DNA from 3 places in the Enterobacter sp. UPMP701 genome. Region 1 is predicted to be linked to each of the others. Evidence: riboswitches for the same ligand, from Rfam matches in the RefSeq annotation. Region 1 holds a riboswitch; each other region holds the start of a gene.
The links. Region 1 has a riboswitch for thiamine pyrophosphate ahead of thiC (phosphomethylpyrimidine synthase ThiC). Riboswitches for the same ligand answer to the same signal wherever they lie in the genome.
Positions count from the first base shown of each region.

Region 2: it holds a riboswitch for thiamine pyrophosphate, as region 1 does, so the genes downstream of both, thiB (thiamine ABC transporter substrate binding subunit) here and thiC (phosphomethylpyrimidine synthase ThiC) in region 1, are expected to answer to the same signal.
Region 3: it holds a riboswitch for thiamine pyrophosphate, as region 1 does, so the genes downstream of both, thiM (hydroxyethylthiazole kinase) here and thiC (phosphomethylpyrimidine synthase ThiC) in region 1, are expected to answer to the same signal.

Region 1 is NZ_JBSKJN010000024.1:5,414-12,532, reverse strand. It holds gene ACWKXT_RS23810 (DUF1481 domain-containing protein) at 1-11, opposite strand, end outside; gene hupA (nucleoid-associated protein HU-alpha) at 23-295, opposite strand; gene ACWKXT_RS23800 (YjaG family protein) at 482-1,072, opposite strand; gene nfi (deoxyribonuclease V) at 1,114-1,785, opposite strand; gene hemE (uroporphyrinogen decarboxylase) at 1,795-2,859, opposite strand; gene nudC (NAD(+) diphosphatase) at 2,898-3,671, opposite strand; gene rsd (sigma D regulator) at 3,767-4,264, shown strand; TPP riboswitch at 4,319-4,428, shown strand; gene thiC (phosphomethylpyrimidine synthase ThiC) at 4,507-6,402, shown strand; gene thiE (thiamine phosphate synthase) at 6,402-7,037, shown strand; gene ACWKXT_RS23765 (HesA/MoeB/ThiF family protein) at 7,030-7,119, shown strand, end outside.
Region 2 is NZ_JBSKJN010000009.1:57,507-64,625, forward strand. It holds gene leuD (3-isopropylmalate dehydratase small subunit) at 1-545, shown strand, start outside; gene ACWKXT_RS17750 (Hok/Gef family protein) at 637-789, opposite strand; gene ACWKXT_RS17755 (sugar efflux transporter) at 1,006-2,184, opposite strand; gene sgrT (glucose uptake inhibitor SgrT) at 2,305-2,457, opposite strand; gene sgrR (HTH-type transcriptional regulator SgrR) at 2,546-4,201, shown strand; TPP riboswitch at 4,238-4,338, shown strand; gene thiB (thiamine ABC transporter substrate binding subunit) at 4,370-5,353, shown strand; gene thiP (thiamine/thiamine pyrophosphate ABC transporter permease ThiP) at 5,329-6,939, shown strand; gene thiQ (thiamine ABC transporter ATP-binding protein ThiQ) at 6,923-7,119, shown strand, end outside.
Region 3 is NZ_JBSKJN010000003.1:134,132-141,250, forward strand. It holds gene ACWKXT_RS09285 (oligosaccharide MFS transporter) at 1-823, shown strand, start outside; gene ACWKXT_RS09290 (glycoside hydrolase family 32 protein) at 841-2,274, shown strand; gene ACWKXT_RS09295 (hypothetical protein) at 2,324-2,794, opposite strand; gene ACWKXT_RS09300 (YadA-like family protein) at 2,954-3,982, opposite strand; TPP riboswitch at 4,626-4,723, shown strand; gene thiM (hydroxyethylthiazole kinase) at 4,759-5,529, shown strand; gene thiD (bifunctional hydroxymethylpyrimidine kinase/phosphomethylpyrimidine kinase) at 5,526-6,326, shown strand; gene ACWKXT_RS09315 (GntR family transcriptional regulator) at 6,369-7,115, shown strand; gene ACWKXT_RS09320 (PfkB family carbohydrate kinase) at 7,089-7,119, opposite strand, start outside.

The sequences.
Region 1 (7,119 bases):
AAACTGTTCACTGCCACGCGTCTTACTTAACTGCGTCTTTCAGTGCTTTACCAGAAACAAATGCCGGCACGTTAGCTGCGGCGATTTTGATTTCTTTACCGGTCTGCGGGTTGCGGCCAGTACGCTCAGCGCGGTGGTTCACTTTGAAGGTACCGAAACCAACCAGTTGTACAGCATCGCCTTCTTTCAGAGACTCAGTAATAGCAGCCAGGGTAGATTCCAGAGCAGCTTTAGCCTGCACTTTAGACAGATCAGCCTTGTCCGCAATTACATCAATCAGTTGAGTCTTGTTCATAAGTTATCCTTTCAATGTGTTTATCGCTTGCTAAGCATCGAGTGCGACGAAAATGCCAAAAAAGCACTCTCCTGCATACACGCACCGATAGCCACTTTTTTTCGCCCCCCAAATGTAGACCAGACGGGGGGCAGAAGGGAAGAGTCGAGGTGCGACAAAACAGGCGTTAAATCACGTTTTGTTGTCTCATTGGTTAAAAATTATACCAATATTGCTCTCACCGGCCTCGCGCAGGTCTGCACGCAGCCCTTTGATCAGCTCAATATCGCGTTCTTCACACTCTGCCAGCAGGCGGAAAATCTCCCACTGAATATCCCATTCCTGTTCAACGGCCGGGTTAGCGCGCAGCTCTTCGTCGGTCATTTCGCGGCCTGCCTGGGTCATTTCCAGCATCGCGACGGTGGTAATGGATGCCTTACTGACTTCAATAGCGTGCTCCAGCGTTTCACCACTCAGACGGGAGTGGATCAGCTCGCTCAACGCCACGCAGGCATCAATGGCCGGGTAGACACCGTACAGGTCGAAATCATCCGCTGCCGGGATCGCCTCTTCCAGCTTTTCCAGCTGAGAGTCGAAGTTTACCTTCGCGTCTTTCACCGTCAGCGTTTCCCAGATTAAATCCAGGATACGACGATAAATCTGGCCTTCGCCAAACTCCGTTTGCTTACAGAACGCGGCATAGTTGGGGTACATGCGCTCGCACAGGCAAGCCATAAACGTCACGTGCTGCCAGCTTTCCAGCTTCTCAAGGCGCAGATGAATCGGGTTTTGTAACATGATGATGTCTCGAATCGAAAATTAGCCGCAGTTTACCTGAATCACGGCTGAATTTCCTGCCAACGAACAAAAGCCGGGCGCGAGGAGGCAACGGCATCCGCCCAGCGCGTCGGCTCCGGTAAACGGTAGCCCTTCATGCAGCGTTGTACCCACGCCAGGGCGCTGTCCATGCTCACACGGTGCCCGGTCGCGATAAACAGCGGATTACAGCGCGCCTTGCTGCGCCAGACCCACGCTAGCTGTTCACCTTTATGGATAAGCGGCGCCAGCGCGCCCGGTTCGGCAGAGAGCGGCTCAAACGCGCCGCACAGGCGTTTTTTCGCCACGCCGATGGTCGGCACATCCACCAGGAGCCCAAAGTGGCTGGCAACGCCTAAGCGACGCGGATGAGAGATACCGTGCCCATCAACAAACAGCAGGTCAGGTTTTTGCGAGAGCTGCTCCCACGCGGCCAGCAGCGCGGGATATTCGCGGAAGGAGAGAAAGCCGGGGATGTACGGCATGGTGGTCGCGATGCGCGCCACCTTGTACTCCACCAGCTCCAGCGAAGGGTATTTCAGCACCACCATCGCCGCTCGCGTCACTTCACCGCCCTGCTCAAACCCGACGTCCGCCCCGCCTATGTACTGCGGAGGGTCCGTATCCAGACGATCCTCGCGGATCACCGATGAAGCCAGTTCGATTTGCTGAGCGCGTAGCGACGCGAGATCCATAACCACTCCTTACTTGTGATACTGGGCAGAAAGCCGATGCACCGCCTCCACAAATACGCCAGCGTGTTCTGGCAGTACATCCTGATGAATACCGTGACCGAGGTTGAAGACGTGGCCTTCGCCCTGGCCGAAACCAGACAGTATAGTCGACACTTCTTCTTCGATGCGGGCAGGCTGTGCATAGAGCATGGACGGGTCCATGTTGCCCTGGAGCGCCACTTTGTCTCCCACACGGCGGCGCGCATCGGCAATATCGGTGGTCCAGTCGAGACCCAGCGCGTCGCAGCCGGTGGCCGCCATCGCTTCCAGCCACTGACCGCCGCCTTTGGTAAACAGCGTCACCGGCACGCGACGGCCTTCGTTTTCACGCAGCAGGCCGTCGACGATTTTGTGCATGTAATACAGGGAGAACTGCTGATAATCACGTCCGGTCAGCACGCCGCCCCAGGTATCGAAAATCATCACCGACTGCGCACCGGCTTTAATCTGCGCGTTCAGATAGAGCGTGACGCTCTTCGCCAGCTTGTCGAGCAGGGCATGCAGGGCCAGCGGCTCGGCGTACATCATCTTTTTGATCACGGTAAAGGCTTTGCTGCTGCCGCCTTCCACCATGTAGGTTGCCAGCGTCCACGGGCTGCCGGAGAAGCCAATCAGCGGCACGTCGCCCTTCAGCTCGCGGCGAATGGTGCGCACGGCGTTCATCACATAGCCCAGCTCGCCTTCCGGATCGGGGATCGGCAGCTTATCCACGTCGGCTTTACTTTTGATTGGGGAGGTGAAGCGCGGACCTTCGCCGGTTTCGAAATAGAGCCCAAGGCCCATCGCATCCGGGATGGTCAGAATGTCCGAAAAGAGAATGGCGGCATCCAGCGGATAGCGGCGCAGCGGCTGAAGCGTGACTTCACAGGCCAGCTCGGCGTTTTTGCACAGCGACATAAAATCACCGGCCTGCGCGCGCGTGGCTTTGTACTCTGGCAGATAGCGTCCCGCCTGGCGCATCATCCACACCGGGGTGACATCAACGGGCTGGCGCAGCAGCGCACGCAGATAACGATCGTTCTTCAGTTCGGTCATTTTTGCAGTTCCTTAAGCGTCATGGCCTCAGTGTAACACTACTCATACTCGGCCCGACACATCGCCACGGTATCTTCTATCAGCCGACGCGCCACCGTACCCGGAGGGGGTAAAAGAGGCAAATCGTCATAACGATACCAGTTCGCCTCCAGCAGCTCTTTCTGGTCGATAACGATCTCGCCACTGTCGTATTCCGCCATAAACGCGGTCATCAGCGACATCGGGAACGGCCACGGCTGCGACGTCACGTAGCGCAGGTTTTTCACCTTGATTCCGCTCTCTTCCATCACCTCGCGCGCCACCGCCTGCTCCAGCGTTTCGCCCACTTCGACAAACCCGGCCAGCACGGTATGAATGCCGTTGCGATGACGGGTATGTTGCGCCAGCAGGATGGAATCATCCCGGCGGATAGCGACAATGATGCACGGCGCGATCTGCGGATAGTAGCGTTCGCGGCAGTGGCCACAGAGCAGCGCCCACTCGGTTTTGCTCGGGTGCATGGTGTGTCCGCAATAGCCGCAGTATTTGTGCGAGCGGTAAAACTCCGCCAGCTGCACGCCGCGCCCCGCCAGCTGGAACAGCCCTGCATCCAGATCAAGCACCTGGCGAACGGATCCCATATCCTGACGGCGAGATTGCCGGATCAACCACACCGGATCGCCCTGCCACTCACCGATCCTCAGTGCGCGCTGGCCGACAAGTTCGAAAATGTCTGCCGCACCGTAAGGGATTTCTCCACCGGGCAGCCACAACTTTTGTTCGTGGCTGACGATCCACCAACCCAGATCTGATTTTTCAATAATACGATCCATATCTATTGCACTACCTTCGCTTCACTGACATGTTGTTAGCATTGTGGTTACATTTTGGGTAAGCAGATCCAATTCTAAACTTTGCGGAGTCGACCATGTTAAACCAGCTAGAAAGCCTGACTGAGCGCGTTAGAGGAAGTAACAAACTGGTGGATCGCTGGCTACATGTGCGCAAGCATCTGCTCGTCGCGTATTACAATCTGGTCGGTATTAAGCCTGGCAAAGAATCCTTTATGCGGCTGAATGAAAAAGCGCTGGATGATTTTTGTCAGAGCCTGGTCGACTACCTTTCCGACGGTCATTTCAACCTTTATGAACGCATTATCCGCGAAATGGAAGGGACAAGTCCCTATTTAGCGGCCAGCAAACTTTGTCCGCTGCTGGAAGCCAACACCCAGCAGATTATGGACTACTACGATTCCACGCTTGAGAACGCTATCGATCACGATAACTACCTTGAGTTCCAGCAGGCGCTTTCCGATCTCGGCGAAGCGCTGGAAGAGCGATTCACGCTGGAAGATAAGCTGATCGCCCTCGTACTGGACAATGGTTTGAACATCAGCAACGAAGAGAACGTCGTGCGCCCTGCTTGAGTTCTTAATCGTTAACGAGTAATTTACAATCATTCGCCCCTCTCACGAGGGGAATTTTTCTTGTCGGAGTGCCCAGTGTGAAAGCACGGGCTGAGACCGTTAATTCGGGATCCGCGGAACCTGATCAGGCTAATACCTGCGAAGGGAACAAGAGTCACACTGCTGTTGTATCGCCCACGGGCGATCTTCTCTTGCTTCATCCGTCGTCTGACAAGCCATGTCCTTCACTTTTGGAATGAGCTATGTCTACAACAAAACTGACCCGCCGCGAACAGCGCGCCCAGGCCCAACACTTCATCGACACCCTGGAAGGCACCGCTTTCCCGAACTCGAAACGCATCTACATTTCCGGCTCGCAGGCCGATATTCGTGTGCCGATGCGCGAAATTCAGCTCAGCCCGACGCTTATCGGCGGCAGCAAAGATAACCCGCAGTATGAAGACAACGAAGCCGTGCCGGTTTACGACACCTCCGGCCCGTACGGCGACCCTTCTGTTGCTATCAACGTGCAGCAGGGTCTGGCAAAGCTTCGCCAGCCGTGGATTGATGCGCGTAACGACTGCGAAGAACTGAGCGTGCGCAGCTCGGCGTACACCAACGAGCGCCTGGCCGATGACGGTCTGGACGAGCTGCGCTTTACCGGCCTGCTGACGCCAAAACGGGCCAAAGCGGGTAAATGCGTGACCCAGCTGCACTACGCGCGCCAGGGCATCGTCACGCCGGAGATGGAATTCATCGCCATCCGCGAAAACATGGGCCGCGAGCGTATCCGCAGCGAAGTGCTGCGCTACCAGCATCCGGGTGAAGGCTTCGGCGCTCGCCTGCCGGAGAACATCACGCCGGAGTTTGTGCGTGACGAAGTGGCCGCCGGGCGCGCCATTATCCCCGCCAACATCAACCACCCGGAATCCGAGCCGATGATTATCGGCCGCAACTTCCTGGTGAAGGTCAACGCCAACATCGGTAACTCGGCGGTGACGTCATCCATCGAAGAAGAGGTGGAAAAGCTGGTCTGGTCAACGCGCTGGGGCGCGGATACGGTGATGGATCTTTCCACTGGCCGTTATATTCACGAAACCCGCGAATGGATCCTGCGTAACAGCCCGGTACCGATTGGCACCGTCCCGATTTATCAGGCGCTGGAGAAGGTCAACGGCATCGCCGAAAACCTCACCTGGGAAGCGTTCCGCGACACGCTGCTGGAGCAGGCCGAGCAGGGCGTGGACTACTTCACCATTCACGCGGGCGTGCTGCTGCGCTACGTGCCGATGACCGCGAAACGTCTGACCGGCATCGTCTCGCGTGGCGGTTCGATTATGGCGAAGTGGTGCCTGTCCCATCATCAGGAAAACTTCCTCTACGAGCACTTCCGCGAGATCTGCGAAATCTGCGCCGCTTACGACGTTTCCCTGTCGCTGGGTGACGGCCTGCGTCCTGGCTCCATCCGCGACGCTAACGACGAAGCGCAGTTTGCCGAGCTGCACACGCTGGGCGAGCTGACCAAAATCGCCTGGGAGTATGACGTGCAGGTGATGATTGAAGGTCCGGGACACGTGCCGATGCAGATGATCCGCCGCAACATGACCGAGGAGCTGGAGCACTGCCACGAAGCACCGTTCTACACCCTGGGACCGTTGACCACCGATATTGCGCCGGGCTATGACCACTTCACCTCCGGCATTGGCGCAGCGATGATCGGCTGGTTCGGCTGCGCCATGCTCTGCTACGTGACGCCGAAAGAGCACCTCGGCCTGCCAAACAAAGAGGACGTGAAGCAGGGGCTGATCACCTACAAGATTGCCGCCCACGCGGCGGATCTGGCGAAAGGCCACCCGGGCGCGCAAATTCGCGATAACGCCATGTCGAAGGCGCGCTTTGAATTCCGCTGGGAAGACCAGTTTAACCTGGCGCTCGATCCGTTCACCGCGCGCGCCTATCACGACGAGACCCTGCCGCAGGAATCGGGAAAGGTGGCGCACTTCTGCTCCATGTGCGGGCCAAAATTCTGCTCGATGAAAATCAGCCAGGAAGTGCGCGACTACGCCGCCGCGCAGACTATTGAAGTCGGCATGGCGGACATGTCAGAAACCTTCCGCGCCAAAGGCGGCGAAATCTACCTCAAAAAAGAGGAGGCGTAATGTACCAGCCTGATTTCCCCCCCGTTCCCTTCCGGCTAGGGCTCTATCCGGTCGTGGACAGCGTGGAGTGGATTGCACGCCTGCTGGAGGCTGGCGTGCGCACCCTCCAGCTGCGCGTCAAGGATAAACGCGATGAAGAGGTAGAAGCCGATGTGGTTGCAGCCATCGCGCTGGGGCGTCGTTACGATGCCCGCCTGTTTATCAACGATTACTGGCGGCTGGCCGTTAAGCACCAGGCGTACGGCGTGCATCTGGGTCAGGAGGACCTGGAGACAGCCGATTTGAACGCTATCCGCGAAGCCGGGCTACGCCTTGGCGTTTCAACGCATGACGATATGGAGATCGACATAGCGCTGGCGGCCCGCCCCTCTTACATTGCGCTCGGGCACGTGTTCCCGACGCAAACCAAGCAGATGCCGTCCGCGCCGCAGGGATTGACGCAGCTGGCGAGCCACGTCGAACGCCTTGCCGATTACCCCACCGTCGCCATCGGTGGAATCAGCCTTGAACGCGCTCCGGCGGTGCTGGAGACCGGCGTCGGCAGTATCGCCGTCGTCAGCGCCATCACTCAAGCCGCAGACTGGCAGGCCGCCACCGCGCAGCTTTTACAGCTGGCAGGAGCAGGCGATGAATGACCGCGATTTTATGCGCTATAGCCGCCAGATCCTGCTGGAAGATATCGCCATCGACGGGCAGCAAACGCTGCTCGCCAGCCGG
Region 2 (7,119 bases), on a different contig from region 1:
ATACCGATGCGATCATCCCCAAGCAGTTCTTGCAGAAGGTAACCCGTACCGGTTTTGGTGCACACCTGTTCAACGACTGGCGATTCCTGGACGACAAAGGCGAAGTGCCGAACCCGGAATTCGTCCTGAACTTCCCGGAATACAAAGGGGCATCCATTCTGCTGGCGCGCGAAAACTTCGGCTGCGGATCTTCGCGTGAACACGCGCCCTGGGCGCTGACCGATTACGGCTTTAAGGTGGTTATCGCCCCAAGCTTCGCGGATATCTTCTACGGCAACAGCTTCAACAACCAGCTGCTGCCGGTCACGCTGAGCGACGAGCAGGTCGATGAGCTGTTTGCGCTGGTGCAGGCAAATCCGGGCATATCGTTTGAGGTGGATCTGGAAGCGGAAGTGGTGAAAGCCGGGGATAAAACCTACAGCTTCAGCATTGATGCCTTCCGCCGTCACTGCATGCTGAACGGCCTGGACAGCATTGGCCTGACGCTCCAGCACGAAGACGCCATCTCCGCGTACGAGAAAAAACAGCCTGCGTTTATGGGCTAACGGCAATGGCCCGCAGGACGCGGGCCATTGATAAGGGTGCGTTGAGGCTCAACCACTCTGGAGAGGCGGGGAAATTTCCCCGCCAATACCGCTAACGTTTTGCTTCGTAAGCCAACACTGCCGCCAGCTCTGTTTTCTCCTGTCTGAAGTGCAGCTCACACAGCGAGTCGCGCACCATCCAGGTGAAGATCAACAGCGTCGTACAGATCAGAAACAAACCTAACAGCAGAGTACGTTTTGGCATTCCAGCCTCCTTATTGCTTTTCGACAATGAAGAGACTAACCTCGCAATGTGGGTTGTGAAGTTGGTCTCCCCATCAGTTTTTTGATGTGGGACTCTCCACTGTTTGCCTCTTGCGAAAGCCTGAGGCAAACAGCCTCAAGCACCCGCCACGCACTCTATGCGCCATATCTGCTCCTGTCAGAAAGTCGTTTCATTTCGTGAAGCCGCCTTCCAGAATCAAACATCCTTGACCCGGCAGGTCAGCCCAAGCGTCACCACCGAAATCGCCGCAATCATCCAGTAAACCGAGGCATGCCCATAGCTTTGCGCCAGCGCCCCCTGAATCACACCCGCCAGAATAACGCCCGTCGAAATGCTGTTGGTAAACAGCGTGGTCGCGGAGCCGGCGCGGCCGGGCATGAGATCCTGGAACCAGAGCATGCCGATCCCGGCAACAATCCCGATAAACACGGCGTTAAACAGCTGCAGCGCCAGCAACGCTTCACGCGAATGGAAAAGGATCAACCCTGCGTAAAAAAGCACCCCGGCCGCCACGGCGACGATCATCATCCGGCGTTTTCCGAAGCGCTTAACGTAATACCCCGCCAGAATCATCGCCGGAATCTCCAGCCCGGCGGCGGTGCCCATCAGGATCCCCGCGAGCTTGTCCGGCAGACCCAGATCGCTGCTGATCCACAGCGGCATATCGATGATGTACATGGTGTTGCAGGTCCACATCAGCGTGGAGGCGATAAACAGCATCCGGACGTTCTTATCCTGCCAGCCGCTCACCTGGGTGATGGGCTTATCCGTCGTCTGCTCAACCCGGGCGACAGAGGGCAGCGCGAAGGCAATCAGCACCAGACTAATGACAAAAATCCCCGCAGCGATGGAAAACATGGTGGTAAAGCCGTAGTTCAGCGCCAGCATGAATGCCAGCGGCGGGCCAATGACCCACGCCAAAGAGAGCTGTGCGCGCATCACCGAGCTGAACATCACCACTTCCCGCGCCGAGTTATCGGCGTATTCACGGGCCAGCGCGAAGAGCTGCGGCATGGCGGTATTCGCGAGAGAGGCCAGCAGCACGCCGCAGGTGATGAGCGTCAGGTAGTGGCGGTTGAAGGCAAAGAGCAGCGCGTTGCCCACGGCCATCGCGCAGCAAAAGAGGATCAACTTACGGCGATCGCCCTGGCTGTCGGATCGTTTCGCCAGCGCGAGGCTGACCAGGATCCCGGCAATCGCGTTGACGGTGTAAAACAGCCCCACCCAAAACGGCTGCGCCCCCACCTCGCGGCTGAGAAACAGACTCAGCGTCGGTGCCTGAAGCGCCCCTGCCACGCCCATCATAAAGGCCACCAGCATAAAAGCGGCGTACACGCCGTTCAGGCGTCGCCCCATCGTCATCAACCACAGCATGCGCAAGTCCTTGTGAAAGCGAATCGAAATTGGGTGAAAGAATAAACGAAAAAAGCCAGCAAAAACATTTTGCTGGCGGGTGATAAACACCAATACTCAGTCACACATGATCGAGGCGAGTTAGCGGGAAGAGGTCGGTTTCGTAACGTCCCACTGCATCAGTTCTTCTAACGTTTTCAGCCGTTGCTCTGCACACTGGCGGGCCAGCCAGGACACTCCCTTTGTCGCTGAAAAGTACTGCTGATAAAACTGACGTGCGGTAGACCTCTTCATAATTTACCTCCTCGCTTCATCGGGAAGAATTATTGGCCTAATATAGGGATAAATAAATTGCTGGTTTTTTGTCAGGAGTTCCCCTTTTATGCCTTCTGGTCGTCTGCAACAACAATTTATCCGCCTCTGGCAGTGCTGCGAGGGGCAATCGCAGGAGACCACGCTGAACGAGCTGGCTGACCTGCTCAACTGTTCACGCCGACATATGCGCACGCTGCTCAACACCATGCAGCAGCAGGGCTGGCTGAACTGGGAAGCCGAAGCGGGACGCGGCAGGCGCTCGCGCCTGACCTTCCTCTATACCGGTCTGGCGCTGCAGCAGCAGCGGGCGGAAGATCTGCTTGAGCAGGATCGCATCGATCAGCTGGTACAGCTGGTGGGCGACAAAGCCGCCGTGCGCCAGATGCTGGTCTCGCACCTTGGGCGCAGCTTTCGCCAGGGTCGGCATATTCTGCGGGTGCTCTACTACCGTCCGATGAAAAATCTGTTGCCCGGCACGGCATTACGGCGTTCTGAAACCCACATGGCCCGACAAATTTTCAGCGGCCTGACGCGCATAAATGAGGAAAACGGGGAACTGGAAGCGGATATCGCCCACCACTGGCAGCAGCTTTCTCCCCTGCACTGGCGTTTCTTTTTACGCCCGGGCATTCACTTCCACCATGGCCGCGAGCTGGAAATGAGTGACGTCATCGCCTCTCTGGAACGCGCCCGCACGCTTCCGCTCTATTCGCACATCTCGCGGATCCACTCTCCCACGGCATGGACGCTGGATATTGAGCTGTCGCAGCAGGATAAGTGGCTTCCCTGGCTGCTGGGCTACGTGCCGTCGATGATTTTGCCCGGCGAGTGGGAATCAATGAACAATTTTGCCAGCCTGCCGATTGGCACCGGGCCTTACTCCGTGTCCCGCAATAACAGCAATCAGCTGAAAATCCGCGCGTTCGACGACTACTTTGGCTATCGGGCGCTGATCGACGAAGTGAACGTCTGGGTATTACCGGATCTCAATGAAGACCTGAGCTGCGGGCTGACGCTGGAAGGCCCCACCACGGGAGAAAAAGCCGTGGAAAGTCGCCTGGAGGAAGGATGCTATTATCTCCTGTTTGACCGCCGCACCAACCGTGGAGCAAATCAGGCCGTCCGCAAGTGGGTTAGCCACGTTTTGTCCCCTTCCAATCTGATTTACCATGCGGAAGAGCAGTACCAGACATACTGGTTCCCGGCGTACGGCCTGCTTCCGCGCTGGCACCACGCCCGCCCGGTGCACTGCGACAAACCCGCAGGACTGGAGTCCATCACCCTGACCTACTACCGCGAGCACGTAGAGCATCGGTTTATTGCCAGAATCATGACCCGACTGCTGGCGGCCGAGGGGGTCACGCTGGAGGTCAACGAAGTCGACTATGACGAATGGCACCAGGGGGATATCACCAGTGATATCTGGCTCAACAGCGCCAACTTTACCCTGCCGCTCGATTTCTCGCTCTTCTCGCACCTTTACGAAGTCCCGCTGATCCAGCACTGCATCGATCGAGACTGGCAGCAGGATGCCGCCCAATGGCGGGCGGGCGAGATGAATCTGGCTGTCTGGTGCCAGCAGCTGATGGCGGAGCAGGCAATCGTTCCGCTGATCCACCACTGGCTGATGATTCAGGGCCAGCGCAGTATGCGCGGCCTGCGGATGAACACCCTGGGCTGGTTTGATTTTAAATCCGCCTGGTTTGCACCGCCGGAGCCATAACGCTTTCGTAATATTCACCAAATCATTACAATACTGCCGTTCTCAACGGGGTGCTGCATCAATGATGTGCGCTGAGATAATACCCGTCGAACCTGATCCGGATAACGCCGGCGAAGGGATTTGAGGCTGTCGCTCAAAATCCTTTGCCACTCAACCCTGAGGTGCAAAGTGTTAAAAAACGTTCTTCCCCTGCTGGCGCTGGTTGCACTGCCTGTTTTCGCTAAGCCCGTCCTGACGGTCTACACCTACGACTCCTTCTCTGCCGACTGGGGCCCTGGCCCGGTAGTCAAAAAAGCCTTTGAAGCCGACTGCAACTGCGAGCTGAAGTTCGTGGCGCTGGAAGATGGCGTGTCGCTGCTCAACCGCCTACGCATGGAAGGGAAAAACAGCAAGGCCGACGTGGTGCTTGGGCTGGATAACAACCTGCTGGAAGCCGCGACGCAAACCAAATTGTTTACCAAAAGCGGCGTGGCGGCAGATGCCGTTAACGTGCCGGGCGGCTGGAAAAACGACACCTTTGTGCCGTTCGATTACGGCTACTTTGCTTTTGTTTACGACAAAAACAAGCTGAAAAACCCGCCGAAGAGCCTGAAAGAGCTGGTCGAAAGTGACCAGAAGTGGCGCGTGATTTATGAAGATCCGCGTACCAGCACGCCGGGCCTGGGCCTGCTGCTGTGGATGCAAAAGGTCTACGGGGATAAAGCGCCGGAAGCGTGGCAGAAGCTGGCCGCCAAAACCGTTACCGTCACCAAAGGCTGGAGCGAAGCCTACGGCCTGTTCCTGAAAGGCGAAAGCGATCTGGTGCTGAGCTACACCACCTCTCCGGCCTACCACATTATCGCCGAGAAGAAAGATAACTATGCTGCCGCGAATTTCGCTGAAGGGCACTATCTGCAGGTGGAAGTGGCTGCCCGCACCGCCGCCAGCAAGCAGCCGGAGCTGGCCGAGAAGTTCCTGAAATTTATGGTTTCACCAGCGTTCCAGAACGCCATTCCCGCGGGCAACTGGATGTATCCGGTCACCAGCGTTGCGCTGCCCGCAGGTTTCGAGCAGTTGACCAAACCAACCACCTCGCTGGAGTTTACGCCGCAGCAGGTCGCCGCGCAGCGTTCAGCATGGGTAAGTGAATGGCAACGCGCCGTCAGCCGTTGATTCCCGGCTGGTTACTTCCCGGGCTGCTCGCCGCCGTATTGATGGTGGCGGTCAGCATGGGGGCTTTTCTTGCATTGTGGTTCAACGCGCCAGAGAGTGACCTGCTCGCACTCTGGCACGACAGCTATCTCTGGCATGTTATCCGGTTCTCCTTCTGGCAGGCGTTCCTCTCCGCGCTGCTGTCGACGATCCCGGCTGTTTTCCTTGCGCGGGCGCTGTATCGCAGACGTTTTCCCGGCAGGCAGGCGCTGCTGCGCCTGTGCGCCATGACGCTGATCCTGCCCGTGCTGGTGGCCGTTTTTGGCATCCTGAGCGTCTACGGTCGCCAGGGCTGGCTGGCCTCGCTCTTTGCGTCTTCAGGCCTGGAATGGACCTTCTCTCCCTACGGGCTGAAGGGCATTCTGCTGGCGCACGTCTTTTTCAATATGCCGATGGCGACGCGTCTCTTTTTGCAGGCGCTGGAGAATATCCCCGGCGAGCAGCGCCAGATTGCCGCCCAGCTCGGCATGCGCGGCTGGTCATTCTTCCGCTTTGTCGAATGGCCGTGGCTGCGCCGCCAGATTGCTCCGGTTGCCGCGCTGATCTTTATGCTCTGCTTTGCCAGCTTTGCCACCGTGCTCTCTCTCGGCGGCGGACCGCAGGCTACTACCATCGAGCTGGCAATCTATCAGGCTTTAAGTTACGACTACGATCCGGGCCGCGCCGCGCTGCTGGCGATGGTGCAGATGGCGTGCTGCCTTGTGCTGGTGTTGCTGAGCCAGCGACTGAGCAAAGCGATTCCCGCAGGAAGCAACAGCATTACAGGCTGGCGCGATCCGCAGGACAGCCTGCACAGCCGCGTCTCGGATTTTGTGCTGATCGCGCTGGCGCTCCTGCTTCTGCTGCCGCCGCTGCTGGCCGTTATCGTTGATGGTCTGAATATGAACGTGCTGTCAGTACTGCAACAGCCCGTCCTTTGGCAAGCGACGTGGACCTCATTGCGCATCGCGCTGGCAGCCGGGTTAATCTGCGTGACACTGACCATGATGCTGCTCTGGAGCAGCCGCGAGCTGTACGCGCGACATGCCCGTAAAGCCGGACACGCGCTGGAGCTGTCGGGCATGCTGATTCTGGCGATGCCGGGCATCGTGCTGGCGACAGGGTTCTTTTTGCTGTTCAACAGCACCATCGGCCTGCCGGAAAGCGCCGACGGCATCGTCATTTTCACCAACGCACTGATGGCCATCCCTTACGCGCTCAAGGTGCTGGAAAACCCGATGCGCGACGTCAATAGCCGCTACAGTTTGCTGTGCCAGTCGCTGGGCATGAAAGGCTGGCAGCGTCTGAAAGTGGTGGAACTCCGCGCGCTGAAACGCCCGCTCGCCCAGGCGCTGGCCTTCGCCTGCGTGCTGTCGATTGGCGATTTTGGCGTAGTGGCGCTCTTTGGCAATGAAGATTTCCGCACGCTGCCGTTCTGGCTTTATCAGCAAATTGGCTCCTATCGCAGCCAGGACGGCGCGGTCACGGCACTTTTACTGCTGGTGCTGTGCTTTGCGTTATTTACCGTTATCGAAAAACTTCCGGGGCGTGATGTTAAAACTGACTGATGTAACCTGGCTTTATGAGCACCTGCCAATGCGTTTTACCCTCTCCGTTCGACAGGGAGAGCGAATCGCAGTGCTTGGCCCCAGCGGAGCCGGAAAAAGTACCCTGCTCAATCTGATTGCCGGTTTTTTGCAGCCTGCCAGCGGGTCGATCGTCATTGATAATGGCGAGTATACCTACGC
Region 3 (7,119 bases), on a different contig from region 1:
TGGCAAGGCGAGAATGTGGGGATCGCTTGGCTGGGCGGCGGCGACCTTTTTTGCGGGGCTCCTGTTTAACATCAATCCAAAGCTGAATTTCGCTGTCGCGAGCTGCGCCGGGCTGGTGTTTTTTGTTTTGCTGGCGCGCCTGCGGGTCTCTTCCGCCCCGCACGCCATGCAGGAAGCGGTGTCCGGTGGTAAGGTCACGCTGGAAGATGCACTGCGCCTGCTGACGCTGCCGCGTTTCTGGGCGCTGGTATTTTTCGTTATCGGCACCTGCATTTACGGCGTTTATGACCAGCAGTTCCCGGTCTATTTCTCATCCCAGTTCCCGACGTTACAGGAAGGAAACGCCATGTACGGCTATCTCAACTCCTTCCAGGTTTTCCTTGAGGCGGCGGGTATGTTTTGCGCACCGTGGCTGGTGAATCGCCTCGGCGCGAAAAATGGCCTGATTTTCGCGGGCATGGTGATGGCGATGCGTATGGTGGCATCCGGTCTGGTTGAGGGGCCGGTATTGATCTCCATTACCAAGCTATTGCACGCGGTTGAGCTGCCCGTATTGCTGGTCTCAATCTTTAAATACAACAGCCTGCATTTTGATAAGCGGCTCTCTTCCACACTCTATCTGGTGGGCTTTGCCTGTACAAGCTCGGTGATTGCTTCGGTTCTGTCGCCGCTGGCGGGTTACAGCTATGAGAAATACGGCTTTGCCCAATCCTATCTCATTATGGGGCTGTTAGTTTTCAGCACCACGCTCATCTCCATCTTCCTGTTGCGCTCGGGTAAGTCTTCTTCTGACCCGTTAATGCCGCAACCCTCCACTATCTGACTGAAAAGAGTGAATAAATGATGTATTCCATTGCCAAAGCTGAACAGGAATTGCAGGCCAGACAAGGCAGTCTTAACCTGCGCTGGTATCCGCGTTACCACCTCGCCGCGCGTGCCGGCTGGATGAACGACCCGAATGGCCTGGTGTGGTTTGACGGCTGGTATCACGCGTTTTACCAGCATCATCCGTACTCAACCCAGTGGGGACCGATGCACTGGGGCCATGCGCGCAGCAAGGATTTAGTTCGCTGGGAACACCTCCCGGTGGCGCTGGCACCGGAAGGGCCAGAAGACAAAGACGGCTGTTTTTCCGGCTCGGCGGTGGTGGATGGCGATACGCTGGCGCTGATTTATACTGGACACAAATTCCACGGCGATCCGGATGACGAGGCTAACCTTTACCAGGTGCAGTGCCTGGCAACCAGCCGTGATGGCGTCCATTTTACGCGACAAGGAACGATCGTTGATACGCCGCCTGGCCTGCATCACTTTCGCGATCCGAAAGTGTGGCGGGAAGGGGAGTGCTGGTACATGGTGGTCGGTGCACGGGATGGCGAGACGGGCCAGGTGCGCGTTTACCGTTCTGACGACCTGCGCGAGTGGCAGGATATGAGCGTGCTTGCGGTGGCTGAAAAAGAGATGGGTTACATGTGGGAATGCCCGGACTTTTTCACCCTCAATGGTAAACGGGTGCTGATGTTTTCACCTCAGGGGCTGGCGGCAGAAGGCTTCAAAAATCGTAATCTTTTCCAGAGCGGCTACCTGCTGGGCGAGTGGCAGCCCGGTCAACCTTTCGTGCGTGAAGGGGAATTTGTGGAGATGGATCGCGGGCATGATTTCTACGCACCACAAAGCTTCCTGACGCCCGACGGCCGCCGCATTGTTATCGGCTGGCTGGACATGTGGGAATCCCCCCTTCCGGAACAGCAGGATGGGTGGGCTGGCATGCTCTCTTTACCGCGTGAGCTGTCGCTTAGTGAGGATAACCGCCTGCAAATGCGGCCAGCCAGAGAAGTCGAAAGCCTGCGAGGGGTGTGGTTCCCCTGGCCGGTGAGCACGCTCAACAATCAGCAGATCCCTCAGGTGGAAAACTGTAATGCGATGGAGGTCATTCTGCAGTGGGATTGCGCTAACAGCAGCGCGGAGCAGTACGGCATTCGTCTTGGCGACGGATTACGCCTCTACGTGGATGCGCAGATGCAGCGCCTGGTGCTGGAGCGTCACTATCCGCAATATGGCTTGTGTGGGACCCGAAGCGTCGCGCTTAACCTGAACGACACGCTAAGCCTGCGCCTGTTCTTTGACTGCTCGTCTGTGGAGGTGTTTGTCAATGAGGGCGAGGCGTGCCTCAGCAGCCGTATATATCCTGATGCCGAGTGCCGCGAGCTGGCGTTGTTTGCCTGGGCGGGGAGCGCGTCGCTTATTGATGCCGGGGCGTGGCAGCTAGAGTAATATGTTAAGGCCTGCAAATGAAAAAGGCGACAGGTGTCGCCTTTGTTTTCTATTTAATCTTTGTTGCGTAGCCTACAAACTTTCCTTCTTTACTCACCGCTAATTTGCCTTTAGCGGGATAGTAAATGAAGGTGTATAGCCCTTGGGAATACACTTTTGCCTGAGGTTCGTTTTCATCCAGCGCGCCCAATACACCATCGACATCCAATATCTCACCTTTAATCGTGATCTTCATTCCTTCCCATTTAAAGGCGTAAACCGTTTTAGCTGCCTGAGCATGTTGTTTCGCGTCTTTTTTAGCCCAGATCCCCGTGCCCGCAGCGGCATCACGCGCGTTCGCCCATGCTGCATTTTGTGCAGCTTCATTGTAAGCATTCTGGCGATTTTGTTCGGCCAGGTAGCAGGTATCATTGCTGATACCCTGTCGCTCACATTCGGCCATGCGCTGAGCAGGTGACGTACACGCAGAAAGCAGGATGGTAGCACCAGTTATTAATACTGCTAAGAGTGACTTTATCATTACGATGATACCTTAGATGACATATATTCGATAAAAGAAGGTTTAATTGCCGCAAATATAATAAGCCTGATACATAATACCTAACCATGCGCCAACGATAATAAGTATCAGGTACAATATTACAGAGATAAGAATGTATTTTGTCATGCTGGTTATTTATTAAAAGCCGATCCCTACGCCGACTGAAGCTCCCATGTTATTTGCTGTGTCATCAGAGAAGCTCACTTTACCAACCATATGTTCGTTAAAGTTAACCGACGCCCCAACTGCTAAAGCGCTTTCACCGTTGTAAGTCGCGCCGCCAGCCGAGAACATCACGCGCTGATTCGTTTGCACCTGAGGTAAACCGGCCATCGCCATCGCGCCACTGATACCTGCGTTTGCTTCTTTCTTATTATTATCGACTTCCTCACGTAGCGATCTAAATTGCTGGTTAGTGTTGTTATTCAGAGCCTGTAATGTCTGTTTGGTAGCCTGCAGTTTCTCAGCCTCGGCAGTAATAGCCTGGCTATTAGTTGCGACTTTAGCTTGCGTTGCCGTATCTACCTGCGTTCGTGTCACGGTGGTCATCACGCCATTTTTTCCATCTTGGCCATCTTTACCATTCGCTCCGTCACGTCCGTTAATTCCAGCAACGCCTTGTGCGCCTGTATCGCCTTTATCACCTTTAGCGCCATCTTTTCCATCTACGCCGTTAGTTGGTTTTGGTGCATTCTCAAGAGCTAAGAGGCGGCTATCTTGCACAGCGTTAACTGTTTCAATATGAGTAATTGCAGTTCCGTTAGTAAGCACGCCTTTTAACGCCACATCACCTTTTGTATTAGCAGTGTCAGCAAGAGCGCCTGCTAATTTAGCTTCCTGATCTACCTGAGAAACAGTCGTTTGAAGAGAGGAAATATCAGAGGTGTTAGTGCTGATATTATTTTTACTTACGTTGATCTCGTCTTGCATGCGGTCACGATCGCCCTGCAAGTTATAGATTTGCCCGTCTTGTGTTGCGTTTTCAGCTTTCATATTATCCAGATTATAAGCGGTATTATTAGTTCCCTGAATCTGAATGAAAGTACCTGAGTTGGTTACGTTATCGTTAAGGTCGACGTTTACATCAGCAGCTTTAGTTACATTCATAGAACAAGTCAAAATAACACCCGATACAAAAGCAGTAACGGCATTTTTAGCAACTTTCATTTTAAAAGCACTCATCATTTAAAAAGTAAAAATGGGTAAGGCTAGCTATCCTGGCGTGTTGATGTAACGTCTGGTTACGCCTGATTAAAATAACGGGGTTACGTAGAATTTTGAATAAATCACTTAATTCGTAACGTGCAGTAACTATCAATTAATGCGAGCATTTAGATATTGATCTAAATCATAAATGACATGAATAGCCAAAGTGACTTTTTACGGGGGTGATGCAAAATATCTCAATGTTTACATTAACTTATAAGGTGTGCAGCCTAATACCTGTTTCGTGGTAACACCTTGATTGAGAGGCTAAATGTTTAACGGGGTTAAACGGTTTGGAACTCACTTTATATTTCATTCGAAATGATATTCAATGATTAATGAAGCATAAAATAGACTAACTGAAAACGAAAAAAATTATGTTAGTAGAGCTATTTCTTAAACGCTGAAAAAGTCGGTGTTTTTTGGACGTAATGGAAATGTTATAGAGAATGGTGTTGATTCAAAGGAGTGGCATAATAGTCCTGTAATTATCGCTGCTAGCCTTATCTTTTGCACCTGTTCTGCATGAAGAAGCGATCCCCGAAAGGGCGCTTGCGTCAGCATGAAACTTGCCCTAATCTGGCAAAATGTAAGCTAATACTTACCATATGACTCGGGGTGCCCTTCTTCGTTGAAGGCTGAGAAATACCCGTATTACCTGATCTGGATAATGCCAGCGTAGGGAAGTCAGATGCCTTCCCGGTCATCGCTTCTTCACGCAAGGCAGGAGCGAACCCATGCAGCCTGACCTGCTCGATTTACACGTTTTACAACACTTCCGAACCCGTTCTCCGCTGACCCACTGCATGACCAACGACGTCGTACAGACCTTTACGGCCAACGTTTTGCTGGCACTGGGGGCATCCCCGGCGATGGTGATTGACGCAGAAGAGGCTGAACATTTCGCTTCGATCGCCGATGCGCTGCTGATTAACGTCGGCACGCTGACCTCGCCGCGCGCACAGGCGATGCGTCGGGCAATAGAAAGCGCGGTGGCGGCAGGGAAGCCCTGGACGCTGGACCCGGTTGCGGTGGGTTCCCTGACGTTCCGCACCCGTTTTTGCCATCAAATCCTGGCTCTGAAACCGGCCGCCATTCGCGGTAATGCCTCCGAAATCCTGGCCCTTGTCGGTATGAGTGCGGGCGGGCGCGGCGTCGATACGACCGACAACGCCGCCAGCGCGTTGCCAGCCGCTCAGGTATTGGCCCGCCAGACCCATGCCATTGTGGTCGTCACCGGCGAGGTGGACTACATCACTGACGGAGAGCGGACCCAAACGGTAACGGGCGGAGACCCGTTAATGACCCGCGTGGTAGGAACCGGGTGTGCGCTTTCTGCCGTTGTGGCGGCGAGCTGCTCGCTGCCGGGCGACCGGCTGGATAACATTGCCGCGGCCTGCGGATGGATGAAACGTGCCGGAACGGTAGCCGTGACAGCCTCTCGTGGACCAGGCAGTTTTGCCAGCGCGTTTCTGGATGCGCTCTACGCGCTGGAGGAACAGGCATGAAGCGAATTAACGCCCTGACCATTGCCGGTACCGACCCCAGCGGCGGCGCGGGCATCCAGGCCGATCTGAAAACCTTCTCCGCGCTGGGTGCCTATGGCTGCTCGGTGATCACCGCCCTGGTGGCACAAAACACGCACGGGGTGCAGTCGGTCTACCGTATCGAGCCGGATTTTGTTGCCGCGCAGCTGGATTCGGTGTTCAGCGACGTCCGAATCGATACCACCAAGATCGGCATGCTGGCTGAGACGGACATTGTGGAGGCGGTGGCCGAGCGCCTTAAACGCTATCAGGTGCAAAACGTGGTGCTGGATACCGTCATGCTGGCAAAAAGCGGCGATCCGCTGCTCTCCGCCTCGGCCGTGGCGACGCTGCGTCATAAGCTGCTGCCGCAGGTGGCGCTCATCACGCCCAATCTGCCGGAAGCCGCCGCGCTGTTAGGCACCTCGCACGCAAAAACTGAACGTGAAATGAAGGAGCAGGGGAAAGCGCTGCTGGCGATGGGCTGCGGTGCGGTGCTGATGAAAGGCGGGCATCTGGATGATGCTGAAAGTCCGGACTGGCTTTTCACCCGTGACGGCGAACAGCGTTTTACGGCCCCGCGCGTGCAGACCAAAAACACCCACGGCACGGGGTGCACTCTCTCTTCCGCGCTGGCGGCGCTGCGCCCGCGGCATGACTTCTGGGCCGATACGGTGCGCGAAGCGAAAATCTGGCTCTCGGCCGCACTTGCCAAAGCCGATACTCTGGAGGTGGGTCACGGTATTGGGCCGGTTCACCATTTTCATGAATGGTGGTAAGCCTTATACTGGCAGGAAACACCACGCCTGAGAAAAACAGAGATGGAACAAGCGCATACCCGGTTAATCGCCCAACTGAATGAACGGATCGCCGCGCCGGACAACACGCCGCTGTACCTGAAATTTGCCGAAACGGTTAAAAACGCGGTTCGCAGCGGCGTGCTGGAGCACGGGAATATCCTTCCCGGCGAGCGCGATTTAAGCCAGTTAACCGGGGTGTCGCGCATTACCGTGCGGAAAGCGATGCAGGCGCTGGAGTCTGAAGGCGTGGTGACGCGGGCCCGGGGCTACGGGACGCAAATCAACAACATCTTTGAATATTCGCTCAAGGCGGCGCGCGGGTTCTCACAGCAGGTAGTGCTGCGCGGCCAAAAGCCCAATACGCTTTGGGTCAACAAACGGGTGGTGAAGTGCCCGGATGAGGTGGCCAATCACCTTTCACTTCCCCCGGAGAGCGAGGTTTTCTTGCTTAAACGCATTCGCTACGTTGACGACGACGCGGTGTCTATTGAAGAGTCCTGGGTGCCGGTCGGGCTCATTCCCGATCCGGATGCGATTGGTATTTCGCTGTACGACTATTTCCGCAGCCAGAATATCTTCCCCCAGCGCACCCGTTCACGGGTCAGCGCCCGCATGCCGGACAAGGAATTTCAGGCGCACATCAAAATGGATGACAAAATACCGGTACTGGTGATCAAGCAGGTTGCGCTTGACCAGCAGCACCGGCCGATTGAGTACAGCATCAGCTACTGTCGCAGCGATCTATACGTCTTTGTGTGCGAGGAGTAATTCG